One region of the Psychrobacillus sp. NPDC058041 genome, then DNA from elsewhere that is predicted to be linked to it. Evidence: riboswitches for the same ligand, from Rfam matches in the RefSeq annotation. Region 1 holds a riboswitch; each other region holds the start of a gene.
What was found. Region 1 has a riboswitch for S-adenosylmethionine ahead of metK (methionine adenosyltransferase). Riboswitches for the same ligand answer to the same signal wherever they lie in the genome.

Region 1 (4,294 bases):
GAAATAATTTTATATAAAACGGACGAAGAAAAAGCCAAAAAGTTTATTTCAATCTTTCCATCATCTATCACAACACATTATTATGATGAAAATGCAGATTAAAAAAGAGGATGTCACCATATTAATGGGACATCCTCTTTTACTTTATAAAGCTACTGGTCCGCCTTTAAGTGTAATATCTTCAGATACGGTACCGAATTTTTTAAAGTTCTCATGGAAAGCTTTTGCTAGTTCAGTTGCTTTTTTATCGTATGCTGCTTTGTCTGTCCAAGCATTACGTGGAATTAATACTTCAGAAGGAACGCCTTCTACTTGTTTTGGAATAGCTAAACCAAATACTGCATCTGTTTCAGTTTCTACATCGTTTAGTTTACCGTCAATTGCAGCACGAACCATTGTACGTGTGTAAGAAAGCTTCATACGACTACCAACGCCATATTCTCCACCAGTCCATCCAGTGTTAACTAAGAATACTTGTGCACCATGCTCGTCAATTTTCTTTCCAAGCATTTCTGCGTAAACAGTTGCATGAAGTGGAAGGAAAGGTGAACCAAAGCAAGTTGAGAATGCTGGTTGTGGAGATGTAATTCCACGTTCAGTACCCGCTAATTTAGATGTAAATCCACTTAAGAAGTGGTACATAGCTTGTTCTTTTGTCAATTTGCTGATTGGAGGCAATACGCCAAAAGCATCAGCAGTTAAGAATACGATCGTATTTGGATGACCTGCAACAGAAGGATCCACAATATTTTCGATATTTTGAATTGGGTAAGCTGCACGTGTATTTTCTGTTAATGAATTATCAGCATAGTTTGCAACGCGAGTTTCCGCATCAACAACAACGTTTTCTAATACAGTACCAAATGTGATTGCATCATAGATTTGTGGTTCGTTTTCACGAGTTAAATCGATACATTTTGCGTAACATCCACCTTCGATATTAAATACGCCATTATCAGACCAACCATGTTCGTCATCACCAATTAACTTACGACCAGCGTCTGCAGAAAGAGTTGTTTTTCCTGTTCCAGAAAGACCGAAGAATAATGCAACGTCGCCTTCTTCTCCAACGTTTGCTGAACAGTGCATAGGTAAAATGTTTTGTTCAGGAAGTAAGTAGTTCATAATAGAGAAAATAGATTTTTTCATTTCTCCAGCATATTCAGTACCACCGATTAATACGATGCGTTTCTCCATTGAAACGATAATAAAAGTTTCTGTTTTTGTTCCATCTACTGTTGGATCTGCTTTAAAATTTGGAGCACTTATGATTGTAAAGTCAGATGAATGGTTTGCAAGCTCTTCCTCTGATGGGCGGATAAATAATTGATGAGCAAACAAGTTATGCCATGCATATTCATTTATTACTTGAATACCTAGACGAGAATCTTTATCAGCACCAGCAAATCCTTTAAATACGAATAATTCATCTTGCTCAGCAAGGTATTTCGTTACTTTTTTATATAGTGATTCGAAAATTTCAGAAGAAATTGGTTGGTTTACGGAACCCCAATCGATTTTGTCTCTAGATATAGGCTCATCAACGATGTATTTATCTTGTGGAGAACGACCTGTATATTTACCTGTTTCTGCTTTCACGGCTCCCGTAGAAGTTAAAACAGCTTCGCCTCTTGATGTTGCTTTTTCTACAAGTTGCGGTACTGATAATTGAATGTTAACATTAGCACCAGATAACAATTCGTTCAGTTCATTCACAGTATCGATTGAATTCATATTGTATTTACCATCCTTTTAATTATTTTCCCTTATATAAACAGGGAGATGACTTTCATATGTGAAATAGTATAACACATTTAACTTAATAGTCTACACTAATGAATTGATTATTTTTATTATTTGTGAATAAATCGTCAACAAAAATGTGTTGACTTCTGAATGCAACTTAAGTATGATGATAAATTGAACGGATACTCTTATCCCGAGCTGGTGGAGGGGTCAGGCCCTATGAAACCCGGCAACCTGTAATATTTGTTTTGTTACAAAGGTGCCCAACCTGAGACAAGGTGAGATTCCTTGATTGATAAGAGTGAAAGGTGCTTATGAAATTAATAGCCTTTCCTCATGTGTAAGATACGTGAGTGGAAGGTTTTTTTTATGACATCGCCCTTTATCCTTGTGTGCCAAGTCCGAAACGGCTTCAAGTTTAATCTATTTGATTGAATGGCTTGACATGGGAATGAGTACCGTATCAATTCTTGAGAGAAATCTCGCAGGATATAGGAGGAATTTTTTATGACACAACGCAGATTATTTACATCTGAATCAGTTACTGAAGGGCATCCAGATAAAATTTGTGACCAAATTTCAGATGCAATTCTTGACGCAATTCTAGCAGAAGATCCAAATGCACGTGTTGCTTGTGAAACAACCGTGACAACTGGTCTTGTATTGGTTGCAGGTGAAATAACAACATCTACATATGTAGACATACCGAAAGTAGTTCGTTCTACTGTACAAGAAATAGGATATACTCGTGCAAAATATGGCTTTGACTCTGAAACTTCTGCAGTATTAACTGCAATCGATGAACAGTCAGCTGACATTGCGCAAGGGGTTGACCAAGCTTTAGAAGCTCGTGAAGGATCTATGACTGATTCGGACATTGAAGCAATTGGAGCAGGGGACCAAGGTTTAATGTTTGGTTACGCATGTAATGAAACACCAGAACTTATGCCACTTCCAATTAGTTTAGCTCATAAATTGGCTCGTCGTTTAGCGGAAGTTCGTAAGGATGAAACGCTAGATTATTTACGTCCAGATGGTAAAACACAAGTTACAGTGGAGTATGACGAAAATAATAATCCTGTCCATATTGATACGATTGTTATCTCAACTCAGCATCATCCGGAAGTTACATTAGAACAAATCCAAAAAGATTTAAAAGAAGTAGTGATCAATCCTATTGTTCCTGCTGATTTGATCGATGAAAATACAAAATATTTTATTAATCCAACTGGTCGCTTTGTAATTGGTGGACCACAAGGAGATGCGGGCTTAACAGGACGTAAAATTATCGTAGATACTTACGGTGGTTATGCACGTCATGGCGGAGGAGCATTCTCTGGTAAAGATCCTACAAAAGTTGACCGTTCAGCTGCATACGCTGCTCGCTATGTTGCAAAAAATATTGTTGCAGCAGGAATTGCTGATCGTTGTGAAGTTCAGCTTGCATATGCAATCGGTGTTGCACAACCGGTTTCTATCGCAGTAGACACATTTGGAACTGGAAAAGTAGAAGAAGCTCAATTAGTTTCACATATTCGTGAATTATTTGACCTTCGCCCAGCTGGTATTATTAAAATGCTAGATCTTCGTCGCCCAATCTACAAACAAACTGCTGCTTACGGACATTTTGGCCGTACAGACATCGACGCACCTTGGGAAAAAACAGATAAAGCAGAAGAGTTAAGACAAAAAGCAGGTTTATAATTAGAAAAAGCTGCCATAAAAACGGCTGGTATTGAAAGATTCCCTTATCAAAAAAGCGATACATTCCTAGAGAAATATAGGAATGTATCGCTTTTATAATTTTTAAAAGATAAGAAAATACCATGACTCAAGAGAAAGATGCCAACTATGAAGGGCAGCTTCCATATATTAATTCACTTACCTAACGATGCTTTTTCTAATTCCCAAAACTAATCTAAAATCTGTTCTATTTTTGGGAAATCCGGATTCTCCAAGAGATCCTTGCCTCCCCTCAGAAGATATAAGTAAAGATTTCCGTCTGGAATGATCGTTGCTTTTAAAAGTTGACCAGTCTCTTTCGAGTAAAAATAACGATCGTTATCATCTATACTGGAAGAAGTAGTGAATTTAAATCCATCGTAATCATTAAATAATTTGTCAAAGTAACTTTCATCTGCTTTCATGAATAGTATTTTATCTAATTTGTCCTGATAAAAATAGAATCTCACATTACCATCATAATCCAATATGAAGTCCGCCCCACTACCATCCTCGTAATCATCTATTGTATAATTTTTACCTAAGTGTTCTACTACTTTTGATTGGGAGTCACCCAACGTTACTCCAAGTAGATAAAATAAACCTTGTTTTTCGAAGAATGTAGGTTGGGTTAAATCTAGTTGTAGTTCGGTAGCAGATTGTTGTTCATTTTCATTAAATATTTCGTTAAAGACAAATAGCATTGCACAAGTTGCTAAAACAGCGGTTATCACCACATATCGCCATGTATGATTAGATTTTCTTGAGTTACTTTCTATCTCATTCACTACATTTTGCATAACACGTTGTTTACTTTCGGTTAAAT
Region 2 (4,294 bases), on a different contig from region 1:
ACGAGCATAATATTTCCTTTATACCTTATTTCCCACTAGCATCGGGTTTACTTACTGGAAAGTTTGATAAAAATAGTACTTTTGAGGATGGCCGTTCCAAAAATCCTTTATTCCAAGGGGAAGCATTTGATCGCAATCTAGAAAAAGTAGAACAACTTCGAGTAATAGCAAATGTTAAAAACGTAGCAGTTTCAAATTTAGTTCTTGCTTGGTATTTAGCGCAGGATACAATCGATGTGATTATACCTGGAGCGAAAAAATCGGAGCAAGTATTGGATAATATAAAGACTTTAGAAGTGCAACTTAGCCTGCAAGAAATAAAAGAAATCGACCAAATCTTCCAATAATCTTTGAGAAGTTGTCTTTAAGGCATTCAATTGGCTAAAAGACAACTTTTTTATCAAGTTCCATGAATGATATGTCTCGTTCAATATTGTAATCCCTACTAAAGTTCATCTTTCTTCCATCAAATGGCAGAACAAGACCAATTTATCCTTAAGCGAGACTAAAGTATATGAAATCGCAACCAACTCTAATAAATCCGAGACCAAATTGATGAAATCGAGACTATATCACAAATCTTCCTACCTAATTAAGGGACATCCGTCATCGGACTGCCCCCGCTGAATTATTCCCACTCAAACGGTGTTTCTTGGTAAACATAATAATTCAACCAATTTGAAAATAATAAATGCGTATGAGAACGCCAAGAATTTATCGGTTGTTTCGTTGGATCATCATCTGGAAAGTAATTTTTAGGTACATCGATTTCAAGTCCTTTATTCACATCACGATTATATTCTTCTGCAAGTGTATCTGCATCGTACTCTAAATGTCCCGTGATCATTATATATTTTTTATCTTCAGAAATAACAAGGAAAACTCCTGCATCGTCTGAAGTTGCAAGAAGTATCAATCTCGAATCGTTTTGAATTTCTTCAAAAGATACTGCAGTATAACGAGAGTGCGGAGCATTAAACTCATCATTAAATCCTCGAACAAGATTGTTTGTTAGATCGGAAATTCGATGTGTATATACCCCTGAGCATTTTTGAGGCAAATCATATTTTCCAATACTATAATGATGATACAATGCAGCTTGAGCACCCCAACAAATATGTAAAACAGATGTCACGTTAGTTTTGGTCCAATCCATAATTTGAGTTATTTCTTCCCAATAATCAACATCCTCGAAAGCTAAGTGTTCAATTGGGGCTCCTGTAATGATCATTCCATCATATCGTCTGTGTTTTATTTGCTCAAAAGTAGTGTAAAAAGTATCTAAATGCGTTTTACTTACATTTTTTGATTCATGTGTTGCTGTATTTAAGAACGTTACATTTACTTGAAGTGGTGTATTTCCTAAAAGTCTTAATAATTGTAATTCTGTTCTTTCTTTTTCAGGCATCAAATTTAAAATAATGATGTTCAAGGGACGAATGTCCTGAGTGGAAGCGCGGTCCTCATCCATCACAAATATTTTTTCTTCCTTAAGCAATTCAGTAGCAGGTAACTTCTGTGGGATATTAATAGGCATCTATTTTGTCTCCTTTTCCATTTACAAAATAAAAAACCCTCTTTTCTAATGGATAAGAAAAGAGGGTTTCCTTCAAGCTCTTTGTTCTTATCTCTCAAGATCATTAACAATCTTGATGGAAGTAGCACCTTTCTGACTATGTCAGAGGTTGCTGAAGCGTCATAGGGCCATATCCCTCAACTTCTCTTAATAAGAGTATATTATTTAATTTGATAAATTAATGTTTTAACTTTATCATTTTCAGAACATTTAAGCAATAAAATTTAATAATAAAACAAATTTTTTCGATACTAATAATTCAGTAACCCTCTCAAAAAATTGAATTTATTGAGCTTCCAACCATTGTTCCATCAAGACTTCTAATTCTTTTTCTTTCGAACTTTTGATCGATAGAAGGTATTCGTATTTTGACCAGTCTTGTTCCTTATCAATTTGCTTCTTTAACAAGAGTATTTCCTCTTCCAATATCCCAATTTCTTCTTCAATCGGTCGAGCATTTAGAGGCTTAACTTTCACTAACTTTGTAGGTTCCTTTTTTTGATCTATAACTAGGGCAGCCTGCTTTAACTGCTGCTCCTCCCATTTTACACGCGCCCATTTGTAAGGCCCTTCAAAAGTTATAAGTTGACCTTGATCTAGCCAAGCAGTTCTAGGAAATAATTTATTTAAAAAGTATCGATCGTGAGAAACTGCTAATATTGTTCCTTGAAAGTCATCTAAAGCATCCTCTAAAACTTCTCTTGAATCTATATCCAGATGATTCGTAGGTTCATCCAACATTAATAAGTTGATATCTTGATGCATAAGTTGAGCGAGTCGCAGGCGCATTCTCTCTCCCCCACTCAAATCACCTACTCTTTTAAATACATCTGGACCGTAAAACATAAACTTAGCAAGTATGTGACGAGCATCTCCCTCTAAAACATTTACTTCACTTCGAAATACATCAATTAGCTTTGCTTTGGGATTCATTATTTCAAAGTGCTGAGACAGAAATCCAACTCGGACATTACTACCTAGACGAACCTTTCCTGAATCAACCGGTAATTCTTGTAAAAGTGACTTTAAAATCGTAGATTTCCCTGTACCATTTCGTCCAACAATGGCAACACGTTCTTTCCAATACACGTTTAAATTAGCATCTTGAAGCAGCACTTTTTCTCCATATTTTTTCGATACTTGCTCCATGATGACCACTTCTTTCCCACTTCTAGGAGCGGCTTCAAACGATAAGCTCATCTTTTTAGGATCTATAAGTGGTTTTCTTACCTTCACCATTCTTTCTAATGCCCGTTCCATATTTCTTGCTTGTCTATGAAGTCCAGCGTTTGGCGGCACAGCTTCGTTTGCCCATATTTTTAATCGTTTAATTGCTTCTTTCATTTTCTTAATCTTTTTTTGTTGCTCTTCATATTGCTGAAACTCGCGCATTAATGCATCTTCTTTTTCGATAATAAAAGATGAATAATTCCCGTGATATAACTTTATTTCTCCATCCTCCAAGTCAGCAACTTTAGTCACAACTTGATCTAGAAAGTATCGATCATGTGAAATAATAACTACTGTACCCGAATAGGAAACTAAATATTGTTCTAACCATTCCACTGCAAATAAATCTAGATGGTTCGTAGGCTCATCTAATAACAACAAGTCAGGTTTCGTTAATAAGAGCTTACCTAGCATTATTTTGGTCTGTTCCCCACCACTTAATGTCATAAATGATTGATGCACAAAGGAGGATAATTGTAAACCCTCTATGACTTTGTTGATTTCCGAATCAATCGCATAACCATTACGATTAGTGAACTCCTCCTGAATTTCTCCGTATTTTTGAAGTAATTTCTCTAACTCCTTAGGGTCGTCGGTGGATAGCTTTCCTTCAAGTTCTTTCATCTTAGTTTGTAATTCTATTAGTTCCTCAAATGCTGAATTTAATACATCGATGCCGGACACGTCTTCTGAAAATGATGGTATTTGAGCTAAATAACCAATTTTCGTTCCTTTTTTGAAGTGAATACTACCCACATCTGGCATTTCTAAACCAGTTATTAACGTAAGTAGCGTTGTTTTACCACTACCATTACGCCCTACAATCCCTAATTTATCTCCAGTTTTGATAGATAATGATAAATTTTCAAAAATCGTGTTTCCTCCAAGCATTTTACTAACTTCTTGTATTGTACATATCATATTTTCCGCTTCCTCTCATCTCTGATTTAGCTGGAAGCATTTTTCTGCAAAGAAAAAAGACTGCATATAAGCAGTCTTCTCCTAAAATTGTGGTTCAGAAAGAATGGCTTATCAGCTGTGAATTACATTAAATTGTCTAAAAAAGAACAGACTAGTCCCGTTAGGCTCAATTTCATGAGTAATCGCACAAGACGTGGATAAAAATTCCAATATAAATCCATGTGCATTCACAGTGTTTTTCATTCTTTCTTCACCTCCGTTCACTAAGTTGAGAATATTTTATCATATCTTTTATTTTATGCCAAATAAATTTTTCCTTATTTATCTAATAGGTGGTCATTATTTTCATTCTTATCTGGAATTCCAACATCATTTTTCATATCCACTTTTTTATTACCTGTATTTGGAACAGCATTTGGACTTGCATCACCATTAATTTGGGTTTGGGTATTAGGCGGTCCATTAGAATTTCTATTGAAACCACAAGCAGTTAAGCTAAGCAATATGAAAACTAAGAGTACTGCAAATAACTTTTTCATAATATCTCTCCTCATTTTCCATTAGATT
Region 3 (4,294 bases), on a different contig from region 1:
CGCTCCTTTTTCTATACCCAATATTTTAGGAATGTTTTTATTGTATTCTGGATAAATGATTCCTTTTTCCGTAATAATTGCTGTAATATATTTGCCTGGTGTGACATCGAAAGCAGGATTAAATACTTTTGTATTTGGTGGAGCCACTTGCTTCCCTGCAACATGTGTTATTTCTTCTGCTGGACGCTCTTCAATCCGTATTTCCTTACCGTATTGAATCGTCAAATCAAAAGTAGAGGAAGGAGCAGCAACATAAAATGGAATGTTAAATGCATGTGCTAGTAAAGCTAAATTAAGTGTTCCAATTTTATTAGCTGTATCGCCGTTTGCCACGATTCGGTCTGCGCCAACAATAATTGCTTCAATACCTTTTGCACCGATTGTATGCGCAGCCATGCTATCTGTTATAAGTGTGACATCTACACCAGATTGCTGAAGTTCCCAAACGGTAAGTCGTGAACCTTGAAATACCGGTCTAGTTTCACAAGCGAATACCTGAAACTGTTTTCCTTGTTCGCTTCCTAGATGAAATGGGGCTAGTGCAGTTCCATATTTCGCGGTTGCAATGGATCCTGCGTTACAAATGGTCATAACTCTCGTATGGTTTCCAAGCAAAGACAGTGCAAATTCTCCAATATTTCGGCATGAAGCTTCATCTTCTTTGTAAATATTTACAGCTTCCTCTAAGAGACGATTTTTCGCTTCTTGTATAGTTACAGTCTGTTGAACAGTGCTACGTAAACGTTCTAAAGCCCAAACTAAATTGACTGCAGTAGGTCTTGAATCCCCTAAATACATGGCGTCTTTTTTTAGTTGTTCTTGAAATTCTTCCAACGTATTTGTTTCATAGTGCTGAGCTGCCTTAGCTAAACCGTATGCAGCTGTAATACCAATGGCAGGTGCACCTCTTACTTTTAATGTGATAATTGCGTCATACACATCTTTTAGAGTTTCTAGTGTTACATATTCAATTTCAAGCGGTAACTTCTGCTGATCTAAAATTCTTAGCTCCTCATTGTTCCACTCAATTGATAGCGGAATACTCATTTGTGGTTCTCCTCCAATAACGAGATTACTGCCTGAATAGAATGTAAATCATAACGTTTTAAAATAAGTGCCTCTCCTACTTGTAATGCTTGTTTTTTGAAATCAAGTCGTTGTTCTTCGTCTGCAATCGCATCCAAATCCTTTACATGAGCTAAACCAATTGTTCTTCGAATTAATTCACAACCAGCAAAACCAAGTGTATCGTGGAAAACTTTCTCCAAAACATATTCTTCAAATCCCTTCGTATTCTTATATGTTTCAATACCTTTTGATTTCCATAGGATAGAAAAATTCGATGAAAATACTTCCCAGGTTTGTTCGATATGTTGAACAATAGTATTTCGCGCTTCTGCTTCTCTAGTAATAGATTGAACGATTAAGTTTGCTAAAAATATCCCGATATCAAATCCAATAGGACCATAAAAAGCAAACTCAGGATCAATTACCTTCGTTTCTGTTTCACTAGCAAAAATACTTCCCGTATGTAAATCACCATGAAGCAAAGCTTCTGCTTCCGTCATAAAACTTCTCTTCAATTTTGCAACTTCAAGCTTTAAAATTTCATTGTTCCAAATTGCCTCAACCTCTGCTCTTAACGAAGGTTCAAAATCATTTGTTTCATGATCAAAAAATGGATCCGTAAAAATAAGCTCTTCCGTAATTTTACATAGCTCTGGGTTTGAAAACTCGGAAACTAACCTCTTTTTTTCAAATGGATGTAATGCAAAATCTGATGTGTGAAACAGTGTTTGAGCAAGATACTCACCAATATCCTTCGAGAGCTTTGGATAGGGTTCAAGTTGGATTAATCCTTCACGTGCAATTTTTAGATGGGATAGATCCTCCATAACTGTAATTGCAAGCTCTTCATCGGTAGCATATACAACTGGAACAAGATCCGCTGCAAATTCAAACTGTTTTTTTAACGCATTTGCTTCAATGATTGCACGCTTTAATGTGAGTGGCCAGCTTTCACCAACTACTTTTGCATATGGCAATGCCTGTTTGAGGATTAAACTTTTGTCACCGTTAGATTCCTTAATGTGAAATACATAATTCAAATTGCCGTCACCAATTTCACTGCAACTTAACTCAGCGTCTTCTGAGAAAAAGTTTAGTCCTTTTGCATATAAAATCGCACGCTCTTCAGTTAACGATTCATATTGTCTCTTCGTAGCTATTGTCATTGTTCTCTACCTTTCCCTTACAAAATAAAAAGCCTCTTTCCAAAGAAAGAGGCGCAGAATAAGAGAACTCTCGCCTCTTATCTTTCAGAAAGTTACCTTTCTGATGGAATTAGCACCGTGCCTTACGAGATTTTTCATCTCGGCGCGAAAAGCGCCCCGTCTCACAACGGTATTACGGTCGGTTGCTGGGCTTCATAGGGCCATTACCCTCTGCCTGCTCTTGATAAGAGTGCTGTTACATACAACTTTATGCTATTTGAAATGAATCCTAACATATTAAAAAAAGAACTGTCAATCTTTTTTTAATACAATAAACTTTCTAAAAACTGTATTGACAATTTTCTAAGAGCGTGAAATAATCGTAATTAATTTGACAATACAAAGTGAAACCAATTGAATAAATTATTCTTATTTAGAGCAGGTGGAGGGACAAGCCCTATGATACCCGGCAACCGGTCCGATTATTGGAAACGGTGCTAATTCTTGCAGTCATTTGACTGAGAAATAAGAAGTCGTTATACATTAACCTCTTCTTATTTGAAGAGGTTTTTATTTTATTTTAAAGGAATGTGATGACAAATGAGTGGAGTATCAGCTCTCTATCAGGTGTATGGGAAGCCAGGTTCTTTTGAAAAAAGAGCAGATGGTATTGCACTTGGTTTAACTATAGGATCTTGGACGGATTTACCATTGATAGAACAAGAACAATTAAAAAAACATAAAGGTCATGTTGTTTCGATTAATGAATTCGAACATACTTTTCATCCGCTAAAACCAGATCAAATCAAAGCTGAAATAAAAATTAACTATCCTAATGCAAACTTCTCAGCTGATTTACCTGCCATTTTAACGACTGTATTTGGCAAACTATCGCTAGATGGTGAAGTGAAGCTTCTAGATTTAGAATTTTCTCCAGAACTTTTAGATCAGTTTCCCGGACCAAGGTTTGGAATTGAAAGCATCCGTGACCAACTGGAAGTGTATAATCGTCCACTTATCATGAGTATATTCAAAGGAGTAATTGGTCGAGATATTCATTACTTAGCAGAACAGCTTCGACATCAAGCACTCGGTGGAGTCGATCTCGTCAAAGATGATGAAATCCTTTTTGAAAATCCACTCACTCCTTTTGAGAAACGGATTACAACTGCAAAAAAAGTATTGCAGGAAGTGTATGAAGAGACTGGACATCGGACTCTTTATGCTGTTAATTTATCTGGTCGAACATCCCAATTAAAAGCAAAAGCACAAAAAGCAAAGGAACTTGGGGCAGATGCTCTATTATTAAATGTTCATGCATATGGACTGGATGTACTTCAAGAGTTAGTAGAAGATGATAATATCCAACTGCCTTTTATGGCTCATCCTGCTTATAGTGGGGCATTCACTTCTTCCTCATTTTACGGGGTTGCAACTCCACTTCTACTTGGAAAATTGACACGATATGCGGGGGCAGATTTTTCGTTATTCCCTTCACCTTATGGAAGTGTTGCGCTTGAAAAAACAGCTGCACTTTCATTGGGCGAAGAATTGACGAAAATAAGTACAGTAAAACGAACTTTCCCTGTTCCATCTGCAGGTATTCATCCTGGTTTAGTCCCTCTATTAATCGAGGATTATGGATTTGATAGCATTATTAATGCTGGCGGAGGAGTACATGGTCATCCAGCCGGTGCAACAGGAGGAGGGCTAGCTTTTAGGCAAGCCGTGACGGCTGTACTTGAAGGAATCCCTCTTAAAGAAGCAGCACAACAATACTCCGAATTAAAAACAGCATTGGATTTATGGGGGTAAGAATATGAATAAGCTTGTTATCTTTTGTGACTTTGATGGCACTATTACGAACCAAGACAATATTATCTCTATCATGAAAAAATTTGCTCCTCCTGAATATTTGCCGATTAAGGAAAATATTTTAGGACAAAGACAGTCTATTCGTGAAGGTGTAGCAGAAATGTTTGATCTTTTGCCTGTTTCCTTAAAGGATCAGATCATTTCTTATTTGCTAGAACAAGCACAAATTCGAGATGGATTTGCTGAATTTGTTTCTTATACAAAAA

Region 2: linked by a shared signal. The riboswitch ahead of metA (homoserine O-acetyltransferase MetA) and the one ahead of metK (methionine adenosyltransferase) in region 1 are both predicted to bind S-adenosylmethionine.
Region 3: linked by a shared signal. The riboswitch ahead of mtnK (S-methyl-5-thioribose kinase) and the one ahead of metK (methionine adenosyltransferase) in region 1 are both predicted to bind S-adenosylmethionine.

What each region holds. Positions count from the first base shown of each region.
Region 1 covers NZ_JBHVRO010000012.1:86,607-90,900, reverse strand. Annotated here, with positions in the region: gene ACFVR1_RS16850 (hypothetical protein) at 1-102, shown strand, start outside; gene pckA (phosphoenolpyruvate carboxykinase (ATP)) at 145-1,734, opposite strand; SAM riboswitch class I at 1,932-2,048, shown strand; gene metK (methionine adenosyltransferase) at 2,254-3,450, shown strand; gene ACFVR1_RS16835 (hypothetical protein) at 3,660-4,294, opposite strand, start outside.
Region 2 covers NZ_JBHVRO010000002.1:271,586-275,879, reverse strand. Annotated here, with positions in the region: gene ACFVR1_RS03875 (aldo/keto reductase) at 1-347, shown strand, start outside; gene metA (homoserine O-acetyltransferase MetA) at 629-1,537, opposite strand; SAM riboswitch class I at 1,622-1,733, opposite strand; gene abc-f (ribosomal protection-like ABC-F family protein) at 1,862-3,727, opposite strand; gene ACFVR1_RS03860 (RAxF-45 family protein) at 3,839-3,970, opposite strand; gene ACFVR1_RS03855 (hypothetical protein) at 4,045-4,266, opposite strand.
Region 3 covers NZ_JBHVRO010000007.1:81,037-85,330, reverse strand. Annotated here, with positions in the region: gene mtnA (S-methyl-5-thioribose-1-phosphate isomerase) at 1-1,047, opposite strand, end outside; gene mtnK (S-methyl-5-thioribose kinase) at 1,044-2,234, opposite strand; SAM riboswitch class I at 2,309-2,464, opposite strand; SAM riboswitch class I at 2,640-2,745, shown strand; gene mtnW (2,3-diketo-5-methylthiopentyl-1-phosphate enolase) at 2,814-4,028, shown strand; gene ACFVR1_RS12485 (2-hydroxy-3-keto-5-methylthiopentenyl-1-phosphate phosphatase) at 4,033-4,294, shown strand, end outside.